DNA from 2 places in the Shewanella indica genome. Region 2 is predicted to be linked to the other one. Evidence: riboswitches for the same ligand, from Rfam matches in the RefSeq annotation. Region 2 holds a riboswitch; the other holds the start of a gene.
What was found. Region 2 has a riboswitch for thiamine pyrophosphate ahead of SIL79_RS13770 (TonB-dependent receptor). Riboswitches for the same ligand answer to the same signal wherever they lie in the genome.

Region 1 (7,327 bases), 660 kb from region 2:
AGATCGGCCTGGATACCGGCGCCGCCGCCACTGTCTGAGCCGGCTATGCTCCAGACTATCGGCCTTTTATCAGCCGCCATTTCAGGCTTCCTCTTCATAGCGTGTAGCCTCTGGCTTGGACTTGGACTTGGACTTAGGCTTTGGATTGGGATTGGACTCGGACTTTTCGCCTGCTGTTGCCGGTTGATACAGGGCGCTGCCAGCGGCCTTGAACTGCGCCGACATCCGCGCCATCCCTGCCTCGGCATCCAGTACTTCCAGCGGCTGTGCCGTCAATTCTTCTGCCTGCACAGGCTCGGTTTGGCGCTCTGCCGCGTCTGGCCCTGACGAATCCCCCGAAGCTAGCTGAGATGCAGACAAGGATGCAGCCAGAGACGCAGCATAGTCGCGTACATCCTGGGTGATTTTCATCGAGCAGAATTTGGGGCCGCACATGGAGCAAAAATGCGCCACCTTGGCAGACTCCTGAGGCAGGGATTCATCGTGGAACGCCCGGGCGGTATCGGGATCCAACCCCAGGTTGTATTGATCTTCCCAGCGAAACTCGAATCTGGCCTTTGACAACGCATTGTCGCGCAGCTGGGCACCTGGGTGTCCCTTGGCAACATCGGCGGCATGCGCCGCAATTTTGTATGCAATAAGCCCTTGTTTAACGTCTTCCTTGTTGGGCAAGCCCAGATGCTCCTTGGGGGTCACATAACAGAGCATGGCGCAACCGTACCAGGCAATCATCGCCGCGCCTATGCCAGAGGTGAAATGATCATAGCCGGGCGCAATATCCGTGGTCTGGGGCCCCAAGGTGTAGAAAGGCGCCTCATCACAGTACTCAAGCTGCTTGTCCATATTCTCCTTGATCAGCTGCATAGGAATATGGCCCGGTCCTTCGATTATGGTCTGCACATCGTACTCCCAGGCGATTTTCACCAGCTCACCCAAGGTTTCCAGCTCGGCAAACTGAGCCTCGTCGTTGGCATCGGCAATCGAGCCGGGGCGCATGCCGTCACCGAGCGACAGTGACACATCATAGGCGGCGCAAAGCTCACAGATGTCGCGGAAATGGCTGTAGAGGAAGTTTTCCTTATGATGGCTCAGGCACCACTTGGCCATAATGGAGCCGCCGCGGGATACCATGCCGGTCACCCGATTGGCCGTCATGGGCACATAGCGCAGCAAGACCCCGGCATGAATGGTGAAGTAATCCACCCCTTGTTCGGCCTGCTCTATCAGGGTGTCGCGAAACACTTCCCAACTGAGGTCTTCGGCAATGCCGTTGACCTTTTCCAGCGCCTGATAGATGGGCACGGTACCTATGGGCACAGGCGAGTTGCGCACTATCCATTCGCGGGTTTCGTGGATATAACGGCCGGTGGACAGATCCATCACCGTATCGGCGCCCCAACGGGTGGCCCACACCAGTTTTTCCACCTCTTCCTCGATGGAAGAGGTCACCGCCGAATTGCCGATATTGGCGTTAACCTTCACCAAAAAGTTACGGCCGATAATCATAGGCTCGGCTTCCGGATGGTTGATGTTGGCGGGAATAATGGCGCGGCCACGGGCCACTTCGCTGCGAACGAACTCAGGGGTTATCGGCGTGGCAACTATAGCGCCAAAGGCTTCTCCTTTGGCCTTGCGGGCCAGTTGCGGATCTTTGGCAAGCGCTTCATTGGCCCGGGCCATATTCTCACGAATGGCGATATATTCCATTTCAGGAGTGATAATGCCGGCGCGGGCGTAATGCAATTGGGTCACCCGCTTACCCGGCTTGGCCCGGCGCGGTTTGGGCAAAGCGTCGAATCTCAAATGATCCAGCCCTTCATCCGCCAGTCGCTGCTGGGTAAAACTGGAACTGACCTCGGTCAGCTCTTGCGTATCATCACGCTCTAAGATCCAGCCCTGGCGCAGTTTATCCAGGCCCTGGCGCACATTGATAGCCGCGTTGGGATCTGAATAAGGGCCGGCACAATCATAAACACGTACAACGGGATTGGGTTCAAATTGCTCACTGCCATCTTGGGTTGGTATTCGGGTGTCTGTCTGCCTGATTTGGCGCATGGCAACCTGAATATCGGCCCGGGAGCCCTGAACAAACAGCTTCTGTGAATTGGGATGCTGCAAGGGTTTAAGGTTATCGATAAAAGCCTGGGCGGCCTCACGGGTTTGACGACGATTGGATTGACGATTTGACATAAGCAAGCTCACTCTTTTGGAAAATGAAATTGCTTGTCAGGAGAGTTGAATAATAAGCGGCGCAAGCTGACTGGTTAAACTCCTTGATTTGGAGTCCTCCTCCGGCGGTGTTGGCAGACTGACCTCGTGGTTTCAGGTCAGTTCAATGTCCGCTGGAGAAGCCAGATATCGCCTCGGCTCTTTAAAGCCTTTGGCATAGATTTTTGCTCGCAGTGGCTGCGGTAATGCTGCAGCTGAATGCTTGTTTCCTTCGCAGGTGCTAGCCTGATCAGGTTCAACGGATCCCGAATAAACGGTCTCAGCCCAGAGGGCACTCCGACAAGATTGCTGCCGAGTATAAGCACAAGCCGAAGCAGGAAACAAGCCCAATAGCAAAACGCACCGCAGTGTTGAATCCATTAAAATCACAACTTAAGCATTTGAATTAAATTAAAATATTCTCATAAATTGAAAATAATCTTATTTCAAATCAAATAAATTGATTGCAAAACTCACTTACCAAGCCGCTTTAGACGGCTGGCCACCGCCTCCTTGAGCGCTTTTTCCATCTCTGTCTGACCGCACTTAAATGGAAACCCCAAGTTTTCGGCGTAGGGATTGAGCGGAGTCGGCACCTTGACGACCCGATAGCAGGTATCACCATCCTTGACGATACGGTTAGGGTCGAGCGGCAGATCCAGACTGGCCACTTTATTGAAATCATCGGCGTCATTGACCCAAAGCACCTCCATCTCCCCATCCATTTCACTGAGGCTCTTGCGTCCCGTAGCCTTATCCGCATATTGCTGTGATAGCTGCTGCAGCGCCTGCTGTTGAGAGTGTTGCAATACTTTTCGGGCAGACTTTAATGCGTTTGAACTGAAGTCCAGCTGAGCTTGCTCTGCCGGCTGCGATTTAAAGTCATTTGCTCGCTCTGGCGCAGGTACGGCTGCATTTTTCGTTTCTTCAATAACGCTACCAATAGGTTTAACGCTTTGAGCCCGAATCTTGGGGACGCTTTGCTCTTTCTGGTCTTGAACAGCCACTTGTTCAGTCTCTTGCTCTGACTCTTCGGCAGCTTGTTTTTGTTGCTCAGTGTTTTGTGGCTCGGTTTTTTGTGGCTCAGTGCTGTTGCTTGAGTCAGCTTTTTTAACCTCTATCGCTTCCTTGGGCTGGGTTATTGCTTCTTCGGCCAAGGCTTCCGGCACTGGCGTTAACGGTTTTGGGCTGGGCTGACTGAAATAAAGATAGGATTGCAACGCCTTGGGTTTGGCAGGCTCTGTCACCACTCTTTGCCATTCGGCTTGCTGCCAAAACCAGGATAACCCCAGCAATAGCACTAAGTGCGCGGCTCCCGCCACGGTCCAACTACTGAAGGCGTTGCCCTTTGCCTCAGCATCCCCCTGCTCTGCTTTTTTAGCCATGCCAACTTGCGCCAGGCATTGGGGTTGAACCCCAAGCTGTTGACTAAAAAGCGATTGGTCAAAGAAAGGGTCAATCGAATGTATTTGAAAATGGCTTGGTTGGCAGGAACCTGTGTTAAGGATTTCATCCAGATCAAGCTCAAAGGCAGCATCCCTACCCGGAATGCTGAAGCTCAAGCTTGCCATTGTCGCCGGGCTTTCGTCTCGGCTGGCAATCAATTTATCTGAATGTGGAGGCATAAGCCGCTGATTTATCTTTCACCAAATGTAAACTCAGTGTTAGAGAAAACCCTCGGTAAAAAGTTCATTCCCTTGTTTGAAAAGCAATTTACGCTACAAACTCAAATCGATGGCTTCAAACAAAACAGGTAAAACCTTTGTCGAATAAGGCTGACGGGATCCTCTGAACAAAATAACTGTAAAAAGCGACTTGGAAGCCGAGCAACGAGTTGTTAAGGTGCAGCATTAGACGTTTGCAAAAAATGCAGATGATACGGTTTAAAGAACAAATCAATCTCAGCGAACAGCTGTACACTTTTATCTAGCCAGAGTGCCATAGCGCTGTTAGACTCACTTTCAATGAGGTCGAACCAGAGAGTCAATCATGCCCAACAGCAAAGTCCCAGCAGCCGAAGCCCAGTTCAATGGCCAGTTTTCCGCTGGATACAGTCTGAATGAAGAGATAGCCAATGCCGTCAGCCATGGTTTGGGGGTGATTGCCGGCATTCTGGGATTAGTGCTGATGTTACTCAAGGGCTGGCATTCGCTGGATGCCATTCAGTTAACAGGTGTAACCATCTATGGCAGCAGTATTATCCTGCTGTTTCTCTGCTCGACCCTGTATCACAGCATTCCTCAGCCAGTGTGGAAGCGGCGCCTCAAGATGCTGGATCACTGCGCCATCTATCTGTTAATCGCCGGAACCTATACCCCGCTGATGTTAATTACTTTGGCCGATGCCCAGGAAGAATGGGTGCTGATAGCCATCTGGTTATTGGCACTGGGGGGAATAGTGTTCAAGAGCTGCTTTATTCACAGATTCAAGGCGCTGAGCCTGGTGCTATATCTGGCCATGGGTTGGCTCTGCGTCGCCGTGTTGCCTGAGCTTATCGATAACCTGTCAACTGCCGGGTTCAACTTGCTGTTGGCCGGGGGGCTGAGCTACAGCTTGGGGGTGATCTTCTACGCCACCAAGGCGATCCCTTTCAATCATGCCATCTGGCATCTGTTTGTATTGGGCGGCGCCGTTTGCCATTTCCTGTGTGTTTATCTGACGGTGATCTAACGCAGGCGAATAGGCTTAACTCAGCGCCGCCCTAGAGAGACGGCTTCCGGCTTGCTGTGCCAACTCTAGTGCAGCTAGGCCGGAGCTCTTATCTCAGTTTGCCATTGATTAAATTCACTGAGTAACCTCCGAGCGGCGATACTATAGTCTCCACCCAAGTCTTGCCAAACAGCCGCAATACATTCCAAGGTACATAACCCGCCCTGGCGCTGATTGCGCCGTAACCGAAACGCTGAGCCCAGCTCTGCTTGCAGTTCGACTCTGGCAAGCGACTGCAGATAGGGGCTTTGGCGATACATCTTGCCGGCCTCCTGCCAGGTTGCATCGAGTATGACCAGCGAATTTAGCGGCTTCCCTAATTTCAGAGCAGCTTTCAGAGCAGTTTTCTGAACGGCTTCCTGAGGCAATGTTGCGCCCTGAGCGGGGCTTGGGTTTAGCTTTGAACTTGGGTCTGGAGTTGGATTTGGGTCTTGGTTTTGGCTTAAGTTTTGGCTTAAGTTTGGGCTTTCATTTGCAGCTTGAGTTCACGAAATACTTTCTTCGGAAGTACTTTCTTCGGTTTGCGGATAGAGTAAGGCGGTTCGCCCCAAAGACAAGTGCTCCATTAACCAAGCATCCGGGGCTTTACGCGCCCACAGTACCCGCTTACACAGAGTCGGATAAGCATTAAGCGCCAGGGTGGCTGTATTACTGGCTCGATTCAGCTCTCTTTCATGGGTCAGCAGGATTATTTTCACAGGCAACAGCAGCTCAAAATGAGTTATCGGCTAATGGAAATCCCGCGAGTGTACCACCAGCGCGTGCATACTGCCCGAGATATCCTCCAGCCGACCGGCCAGCAGATGTAATACGCCGGACGAAAATTCCACGACCCCACTCACCTTGAGGATCCTGGCGCTCAAATAAGCCTGTCTCTGGGCTCTGGCCGTATCACTCCATACCACCAGATTAACATTACCGGTTTCATCTTCGAGGGTGATAAAGGTGACTCCACTGGCGGTGCCAGGCCTTTGCCTGCCGACCACCAGCCCGGCCACAGTCACATTCTGGCCATGACGGCACTGCCACAAAGAGGCGGCGCTGTGACACTTGCCGAGTAACCCCTGTTCTCTGAGCAGTGCCAGAGGATGGCGTCCCAGAGTTAGCCCGGTACAGGCGTAGTCAGCCAGCAAGGCATCGACTTCAGTGACCTCAGGCAAGGCGGTTTCAAGGCGAAAATCGGCCTCGTCCGGCAGCTCAAACAAGGGCAAACTCTGCTGACGGGCGGCCAACTGCCACCTGATCTGATGGCGATCGCCCCCCAGGGTAGCAAAAACATTGGCGCTAGCCAGCGCCTCCTGCTCACGCCTTGGCAGTGCCAGAGCCGCCAACTGCGACAAGTGAGTAAAGCCCTCGCCCCGACCCGCTACTATCTTGGCGGCGCTGTGCTCGGATAACCCCTTGACCAACCTGAACCCGAGGCGCAGTGCCAAGGAACCATCGGTTTGTCGCTCCAGTGTGCTGTGCCACTGGCTGAGGTTGATGCAAACCGGCAACACCAGGCCGCCATGATGACGAAGATCCTGAATAAGCTGTGACGGGCTGTAAAAGCCCATGGGTTGACTGTTGAGCAAGGCGCAGCAAAACGCCACCGGGTAATAGTGTTTGAGAAAGGCCGAAACATAGGCCAGGAGCGCAAAACTGGCCGAATGAGACTCGGGAAAACCATATTCGCCGAAGCCGCGGATCTGGCTGAATATCTGCCTGGCAAAGGTGTCACTGTAACCTCGGGCCGTCATCCCCTGAAGCAGCTTGTGTTCAAATTGCTCCAGCTCGCCACTGCGTTTCCAACTAGCCATGGCGCGGCGCAGCTGATCGGCTTCCCCGCCACTGAAACCGGCGGCGACCATGGCCAATTGGATCACCTGCTCCTGAAAAATGGGCACCCCCAGAGTGCGTGACAATACATTTTCCACCTCGGCCGAAGGAAAAGTGACCGACTCGATTTTATCGCGGCGGCGCAGAAAGGGATGCACCATGTCTCCTTGAATTGGCCCCGGGCGCACTATGGCTATCTGTATCACCAGATCGTAATAACAGGCGGGTTTAAGCCTGGGCAGCATGCTGGTCTGGGCTCGTGACTCCACCTGAAACACCCCCATACTGTCGCCCTGCTGCAACATACGATAGACAGCCGGATCTTCCCAGCGAATATCCGACATGGCAAAGGGATGAATGTGGCGGGAGAGCAACTCGAAACATTTGCGGATCGCCGTCAGCATTCCCAACGCCAATACATCGACCTTTAACAGCCCCAGGCTCTCGAGATCATCCTTGTCCCATTGGATCACAGTGCGCTTGGCCATGGCGGCATTCTCTACCGGCACCAGCTCGGCCAATGGCCCGGCCGAAATCACAAAGCCGCCGACATGTTGCGACAAGTGCCTTGGAAAACCCATCAGAGTCTCCA
Region 2 (7,327 bases):
CAGAATTCACTCATGGGTTATTCCCTGTGGCCCAAGTTCAGCTCACCACCGATAAATTTACAGACAAACACCGCCTTGCCAAATTTCTCGTGCGCTGCCTGCATCTCGGTGGCCAGCATGGCCATCACCTCGGCATAATCACCGCACACCTGAGTCGCCATGGCATTGGTGGTTCTCTCTATGTTGGCATAACTGTCCAGGCGCTTGATAAACCATTGAATAGGCTCCAGATACTCATCGTGGAGCGGATACATGCTGATTTCGGCAGTTAACTTCATTTTACATCTCCTGTAATGAACCGGGGCGCTGCAACACGCCCCGGCCGACAACGGCTTATGCCATCAGATAAATTTGACGTTGAAGGTCACACCAATCTGGCGTGGGTCCCCGTAACGGATATATTGCTTCTCGGCCCAGTTTTGATCCGGCTCATTGCCGAAGTAGAAACCGCGCACGCCGTATTTTTCATCGAACAGGTTGCGGCCCCAGAGGTAAACCGACCACTTGTCTGCCTCATAGCCCAGCTTGGCGTTGACCACTTGATAGTCTTCAGAGCGAGAGTCATTGCTGTCTGAGTAGTAGAACGCACTCTTGCCACTGCTGTTGAGGTTGGCAAACCAGCCCATGTCATTGCGCCAGGTCATGCCGAGACTATAGGTCCATCTCGGCGAGTGGGCCAGTTCCCGGCCGCTGAGATCCACAGGGTTGCCATATTTATCCTGATACAGGTAATCACCGTATTCTGTCTGCAGATACCCAAGGCTGGTGTAGAACTGCAGTGAATCTGTGGGATACCAGTTGGCTTCCAGCTCGGCGCCATAGTTATTGGAGCTGCCGGCGTTTTCGGTGAACAGAATAAAGCGCTGGGGATCGACAGGATCCTGCAGTGAGGCCGCTACCTGCTGATCTTCCCTGTCCATAAAGAACAGTGCCAGACGGGTATCCAGCAAGCCATCGGCCCAGCTGGATTTCAGCCCCAGTTCATAGTTGTAGAGGATTTCGGTATCGAACTCTTTCTTGTCGGCCAGCTCCTGGGGCAGCGTCATATTGAAACCACCGGCCTTGTAGCCCCTGGCTATCCGAACATAGGCTTCATGGTGTTCAGCCAGCGCCTTGGACAGGGCGATATGGCCGCCCCACATGTTTTCCGATGGGCTAAAGGCATCACCATTGCTGTCGCTGTAGTCACTCTCACGTCGCTCGATACGAGCACCGATAGACAGGCTGTAGCCCGCCCCCAGATCTGAGTCCAACTGGGCAAACACCGCATAGTTACTGGCGCTGTAGCGGGAAGTCAGCACTTCATCCGGCCCGCCGTTGTATTCAGAGTAGAGATCATTGTCCTCATCGAGATCCATAAAATAGAGCCCGGCCAGCCAGTCTGTGCTGCCGCCGAAAATCCGCCCGGCCTCGTTGGAACTGAATCTGAACTCCTGTGACAGAGTGCGCCGCTCGCCACGCTTATCCCAGGTGTAATCGTACTCACAGGGTGCGCCGCCGCACTCTTTTCCGGCCCAGTAATCCGGGTTGGCCCAGTCACCGTCGTAACCGTGGTGATGATCTGTGGCGGCATAGCTTGACAGGGACACCAGCTCAAAAGCCTCAAAGCCGGTATAACTCAGCTTGAGGCTGGAACCCGTGGTGCGCTGTTTGTCGACGCCCGGCGCATCGGTAATGGTATCGAAGCCGTTATTGTCCAGAGTCCAGGCATCATAACCATTGTCAAAATCGGCGTGCAGTAGAGTGAAGTCTGCCTGCAACTTGTCGGTGGCGTACCAGCGCAGCTTGATACGGCCGCTGAATTCATCACGCTCATTGGTATCGTCACGGCCCAGATACAGGTTGTCGCGATAACCGTTCTGCTTGTGTTGCTGCAGCGCCACACGATAGAGCAGCTTGCCGGAATCTGTCACTGGGCCGGAACTGAAGCCGCTGAAGGTTTGCAGATTATCATTACCGAGCGAGACTTCGGCGCCGTGTTCGAATACGTCTGTGGGATCATTGCTCTTGAGATAGATAAGACCGGCCAGGGCATTGGCGCCATAGCGGGTGCCCTGAGGGCCACGCAGCACTTCAAACTGCTGCAGATCGTACAGGCTGGAAACGCTGCCCAGCCCGGAGAGATCGATATCATCGATAATAAAGCCCACAGAGGAGTTGGGCGCTCCCTGGTATTGCTCCTGCTCACCGACCCCGCGGATCTGGAAGTATCTTGGCCGGGAGCTGGCACCTGACCAGTTGAAGTTGGCTACGTTACCCAGCATATCTTCGAAATGCTCGGCGCCTTGATCTTCAATGCGCTGCTCATCGATAACAGTCACGCTGGAGGGCATCTTCTCCAGCGTCAGGCCACGAAAGTCGCCGCTGACGACTATCACTTCCATGGCTTGTTGCTCATCTTGCTTTTCAACGCCGGGATTATCGGCGGCATGAACGGGTGCCCACAGCAGCATCTGAATGGTACTGGCGAGCAGAGTAGGTACGGTAAACTTGGACATAGGACCTCAAATATTCACAGTTTGAGATCCGGCAATAAGAAAGCGAGTTGAAAGTGCACGAATTGTGGCCCATTCCTACGCCGGTACTAGCCGGATCAGGTTCTAAGGGTTCGTCATACGACATCTCAGTCAACCGCAATGCGGTAAACACCCCTTGGCGAGGGCCAGTATACACGAGTTACCAACAAAAGTGAGCCAGGTTGCCAAATTGTATCTGAGGGGATAAAAAACCGCCCACACCAATAGTCCCGTTCGTTGAGCATCAACTGGAATAATGGTTCGGGCGGCAGTGGTGCCGAGGTTGCAACTTTTAGTTTGAAAAGGCCTCGCGCACATAGATCTCAAAACGACTGGCAGTCGGATTCGGCGCCACGGCGCTCACCTGCAACTGCTGTTTACCATGCAGCTTGACCGACTTCCAGGACACACCTTCATCATCCAGGGTATAACCGCTGGCGTCATACCAGGTGAACTTGTACTGAATGCGCATATCGGTAGCGACTTTGCTGCTGATGGTGGCAGTGCCTCTGAGCAAGCCACCCTCGCCTCTTGCCATCAAGTCACCGACACTCACCGAGCGGGCAAAGCTGCTGTTGTCGATGCGACTTTCACCGGTCGAGCTGGCATACACCCCGGCCGTATGGTTGGCGCAGCCTGCCAGAGCCAGCAGGGTTGCTGCTATTACCAAGACTTTTTTCATCTGCCAATCCCTTATTCTCAATCAATCAAAAAGTGTGCCCGGGCGGTTGCAATCAGCTGCTTGCGGTTGGTCTGCCAGCAGTCGATATTGACATTGGCCACTCGCCGTCCCTGACGGGTTATTCGGCACTCGGCGAAACTATCCTTATGATAACCGGCACGTAAGTAGTCGATGGAAAAATCAACCACCTTAGGCACCTTACTGGTTTGCATAAACACCATAAGCTGGATGATGGCCGACATCTCCATAAACCCGGCTATCACGCCGCCATGAATGGCCGGCAGTACCGGGTTACCTATGTTGTCATCTTTGGCCGGCAAGCGAAATACCAGCTCATCGCCAAACCGTTCTACCAACATGCCAATAAAGCGGGCGTAGGGAACATGCTCAAGTAAATGACTGAAATCATTGGTTTCTGTCACTTTGGCAACTATGCTTTTTACATCCAGGGATGCCTTGGGATCTGTCATTTCGTCTCCTCACCCATCAGTGCCTTACGGAAAGTGTCCCCAATCATTTCAGGGCTTATCCGCATAAAGGAGCCAACCGCATGGGCGATGGGGTCGTCTATGCTGTCCTGATAGGCGATGGCCCGGGTAAACGCGACGCTGGATGACAACTTATAACACTCGGCAAAACCATACACCGGCTTGTGGGGCTCGGCGGGCTTCATATAGTCGACCCGCAGATCCAGAGTCGGCGAGATCTCCAGCGAACCGTATTTGTCCTTGATGGCACAAACCACGGCGCAGCCACTGGCAGTATCCATCAAAGTGGTGATAACCCCACCATGGATAACTCCGGTTTCAGGGTAACCCACCAGCTCAGTGCTGTAAGGCAACTCTATCAGTACATGGTGTTCACTGCCCTCATGCACCTTGAGCCCGAGGCGACGACACTGGGCCAACTGGTTGACAAAACGGCTCGCCAGGGTCGTCAGCGGGAAAAACTCCGGATTGACTTTCATGACGCTGAACTCACCATAGGCCCCAAGGCTTTACCGCCAAGCAGATGCATGTGGATGTGGAACACTTCCTGGCCGCCATGCTCATTACAATTAATGATTAAACGATAGCCATCCTTAGCGATCCCGGCTTCGGCGGCCAACTTGGCGGCCACTGTCACCATACGGCCTATGGCCTGCTCGTCGGAGGCCTTGGCGTCATTGACTGTGGGGATCAGATGATTGGGCACTATCAGCACATGGGTGGGAGCCTTGGGATTGATATCCCGAAAGGCAGTCACCAACTCGTCCTGATACAGTATGTCCGTGGGTATTTCACGGCGAATAATTTTGCTGAATATGGTTTCTTCGGCCATTTTGCCACTCTCCGGTGTATCGGTTCAGACTCGGCCCAAGGGCCAAATCACTGTGTTCTTGGCAGTATAATACCATTCGGCCCAGAGATGTAATCGGCCGCGGCGATTTGCCCCCCAAGCCTGTTAAAACTCGGCAAGTAATTGCCGCGGCCTGGCTTTTTTGGCAGCATTGTCGCCATGCTCAGCCGGAGATGAACCAATTTGGCTCCCGGCACTCGCCAACGATTCATACGGATATCAGATGATCAGTTATCAGATTTGCCCCATAGATCCACACGCTCACCTGTTCGAGGTCAAAATCACCATTCAGGCTCCGGCCCCGAGACAGGAACTTTGGTTGCCATCCTGGATCCCAGGCAGCTACATGGTTCGCGATTTTTGTCGCAATATCATAGATATTCAAGCCTTTGATGAGCTGGAGCGTCCACTCAGCATTACTCAGCTCGACAAGCAGCGCTGGCAGATAAATTCCAATGCCGAATCACTGCAACTGCGCTACTCGGTTTATGCCTGGGATATGTCGGTGCGCAGCGCCCACCTGGATCAGACCCACGGCTTTTTCAACGGCAGCAGCGTCTTTCTTGCGGTGGCCGGCAAAGAGCTTGAGCCGCTGGAGCTGGAAATTCTGCCTCCCAAAGAGGAAGCCAACTGGCAACTGGCAACAACCCTGAGTCGAATCGAAGGTGAAGACTGGCAGTTCGGCCGTTTCAGCGCCGCCAACTATGATGAGCTTATCGACCATCCGGTGGAGATGGGCACTTTTACCCACGGCAGCTTTGAGGCCTGTGGCGTGCGCCATGATGTGATACTGACAGGGCGTCACCGCTGCCACATGCCCAGGCTGCTTGACGATCTCAAGGCTATTTGCGAGAGCCAAATCCGCCTCTTCGGTGAAGCGCCGTTTGAGCGCTACCTGTTTATGACTCAGGTATTGGGCAATGGCTTTGGAGGGCTGGAACACAGAGCCTCCACCGCCCTGCACTGCTCCCGCAAAGATCTGCCGCTGAGTATGGAGATGCCGGTCAATAAGGATTACCGCACTTATCTGTCGCTCTGCAGTCACGAATACTTCCACAGCTGGAACGTCAAACGCATTAAGCCGGCCAGCTTTATTCCCTACGCGCTGGAAGCCGAGATCTACACCCGTCAGCTGTGGGCTTATGAAGGCATCACTTCCTACTATGATGACCTGATGACACTCAGAGCCAACAGGGTTTCCAGTGAGCAATATCTGGAGATGCTATCCCAGACTATGACCCGGGTGTATCGCATGCCGGGCAGGCAGTTGCAGAGCCTGACAGAATCAAGCTTCAACGCCTGGACCAAGTTCTACAAACAGGATGAAAACGCCGCCAACGCCATCGTCAGCTATTACACCAAGGGAGCTTTGTTTGCCCTGTATCTGGACTTGACTCTGAGACTGGAAACCCAGGGAAAATACACACTGGATAACCTGATGCAAAAGCTGTGGCAGGCCTTTGGCAGCCAGGGGATAGGCACTGAAGATGACTCCCATCGCCGCCTCTATGAGGAGCTGCTTGGCCGGGATGCCAGCGCAGAATTTGCCTTTCTGGATAATACCCAAGAGTTGCCTCTGGCGCCCCTGCTGGCGCAATTCGGAATCGAGATGCAGCTTCGCAGTGCCCAAGGCGCTCAGGATCAGGGCGGCGGGGATGTTGAGGGGCAAAAAATCGGCTTGGGAGCCCGCTACAAGGCTGAAGCCCTGGGGTTAAGGATTGTGAGTGTGACCAACGGCAGCGCGGCTCACAGCGCCGGGCTCGCGGCTCAGGATTTGCTAATCGCCGCCAATGGTCTGCAGGTCGGCGCTCAATTTGAAAATGAACTGCAACAATATGAGCCCGGCGATAGTCTGGAGTTGCACTTCTTCCGCCGTGATGAGCTGATGACAGGCCTGCTGCCTATCAAACCGGCGGCAATAGATACTGTGTCACTCAAGCTCACCGAACCAGCCAAAGCCAAGGCCTGGCTGGGTTAAGGAAGGTGCGAACAAGTCCCATGCGTGCTCTGCGTCGGCTTACAGGCCTGGATGCAAGGCGTGGTTCGCAGCAAATGGCCCTAGTCCTTTGCAAGAAGCATAACACAGCAGGCAGGCCTGTAAGCCACGCCCTTTGGGGCTTTCACAGCAACCGGCTCTCTACGTTATCCGACTTCGACAGGCCCCGGCATGCCTTCAGTCAGATGCCTTGAACGCCAATTGCTGTGTAAGCCAGAGTGCCGCGAGGACTTATTCGCACCTTCCCTAACTCTCGGCCACAGCGGCCATCAAGTGACGCTGGGCCCAGGTCATCACCTGGGCCCGGTTGCTTATTGACCGCAGACGGCAACAGCAGGCATTCATACTCCACCCTTTTGGGGATACCACTTTGCGACCGCGACTCCTGGCGACCTGTTTAAGAATCTTATAGCCCAAGGCCAACGCCACTGTAACCAAATCCAGCAACAGAGTGTCGACATCACATCAGTGTCCATCTATCGGGAGATAAGCAGGGCAAGCGTATCAGAAACTCCTGCGGCCAAGGGATATTCATCAGCTCGGTCAACAGAGCAGTTCTGGAAACCACCAGCCAGTGCATCACCTTGAACATAAGTTGCCCTCAGCTAAACACCCGCGAAATTTGCATTAACGAAACATAAGCATCAAATCAGACAGCTGCTTGAAACGGAAGTACAGATCTCTGCCAAAAAACTCAAAATGAATAAGAGTTAACTGAACAAGCGCCGCCCCAGGCATTAACATAAAGGGGTAAAACAGATCTGGGGGATCAAACATGGAAACAAATACTGCGGG

Region 1: it holds a riboswitch for thiamine pyrophosphate, as region 2 does, so the genes downstream of both, thiC (phosphomethylpyrimidine synthase ThiC) here and SIL79_RS13770 (TonB-dependent receptor) in region 2, are expected to answer to the same signal.

What each region holds. Positions count from the first base shown of each region.
Region 1 covers NZ_JAWXXR010000001.1:3,729,832-3,737,158, forward strand. The annotation lists gene thiE (thiamine phosphate synthase) at 1-80, opposite strand, end outside; gene thiC (phosphomethylpyrimidine synthase ThiC) at 82-2,190, opposite strand; TPP riboswitch at 2,419-2,518, opposite strand; gene SIL79_RS16740 (hypothetical protein) at 2,682-3,593, opposite strand; gene SIL79_RS16745 (hypothetical protein) at 3,618-3,821, shown strand; gene trhA (PAQR family membrane homeostasis protein TrhA) at 4,198-4,878, shown strand; gene SIL79_RS16755 (DTW domain-containing protein) at 4,953-5,285, opposite strand; gene SIL79_RS16760 (DTW domain-containing protein) at 5,403-5,615, opposite strand; gene SIL79_RS16765 (error-prone DNA polymerase) at 5,646-7,327, opposite strand, start outside.
Region 2 covers NZ_JAWXXR010000001.1:3,067,273-3,074,599, reverse strand. The annotation lists gene pnuC (nicotinamide riboside transporter PnuC) at 1-14, opposite strand, end outside; gene SIL79_RS13775 (hypothetical protein) at 18-278, opposite strand; gene SIL79_RS13770 (TonB-dependent receptor) at 342-2,498, opposite strand; TPP riboswitch at 2,554-2,663, opposite strand; gene SIL79_RS13765 (YcfL family protein) at 2,809-3,198, opposite strand; gene SIL79_RS13760 (PaaI family thioesterase) at 3,216-3,668, opposite strand; gene SIL79_RS13755 (PaaI family thioesterase) at 3,665-4,165, opposite strand; gene hinT (purine nucleoside phosphoramidase) at 4,162-4,518, opposite strand; gene SIL79_RS13745 (M61 family metallopeptidase) at 4,760-6,514, shown strand; gene SIL79_RS13740 (hypothetical protein) at 6,993-7,124, opposite strand; gene SIL79_RS13735 (cytochrome b/b6 domain-containing protein) at 7,308-7,327, shown strand, end outside.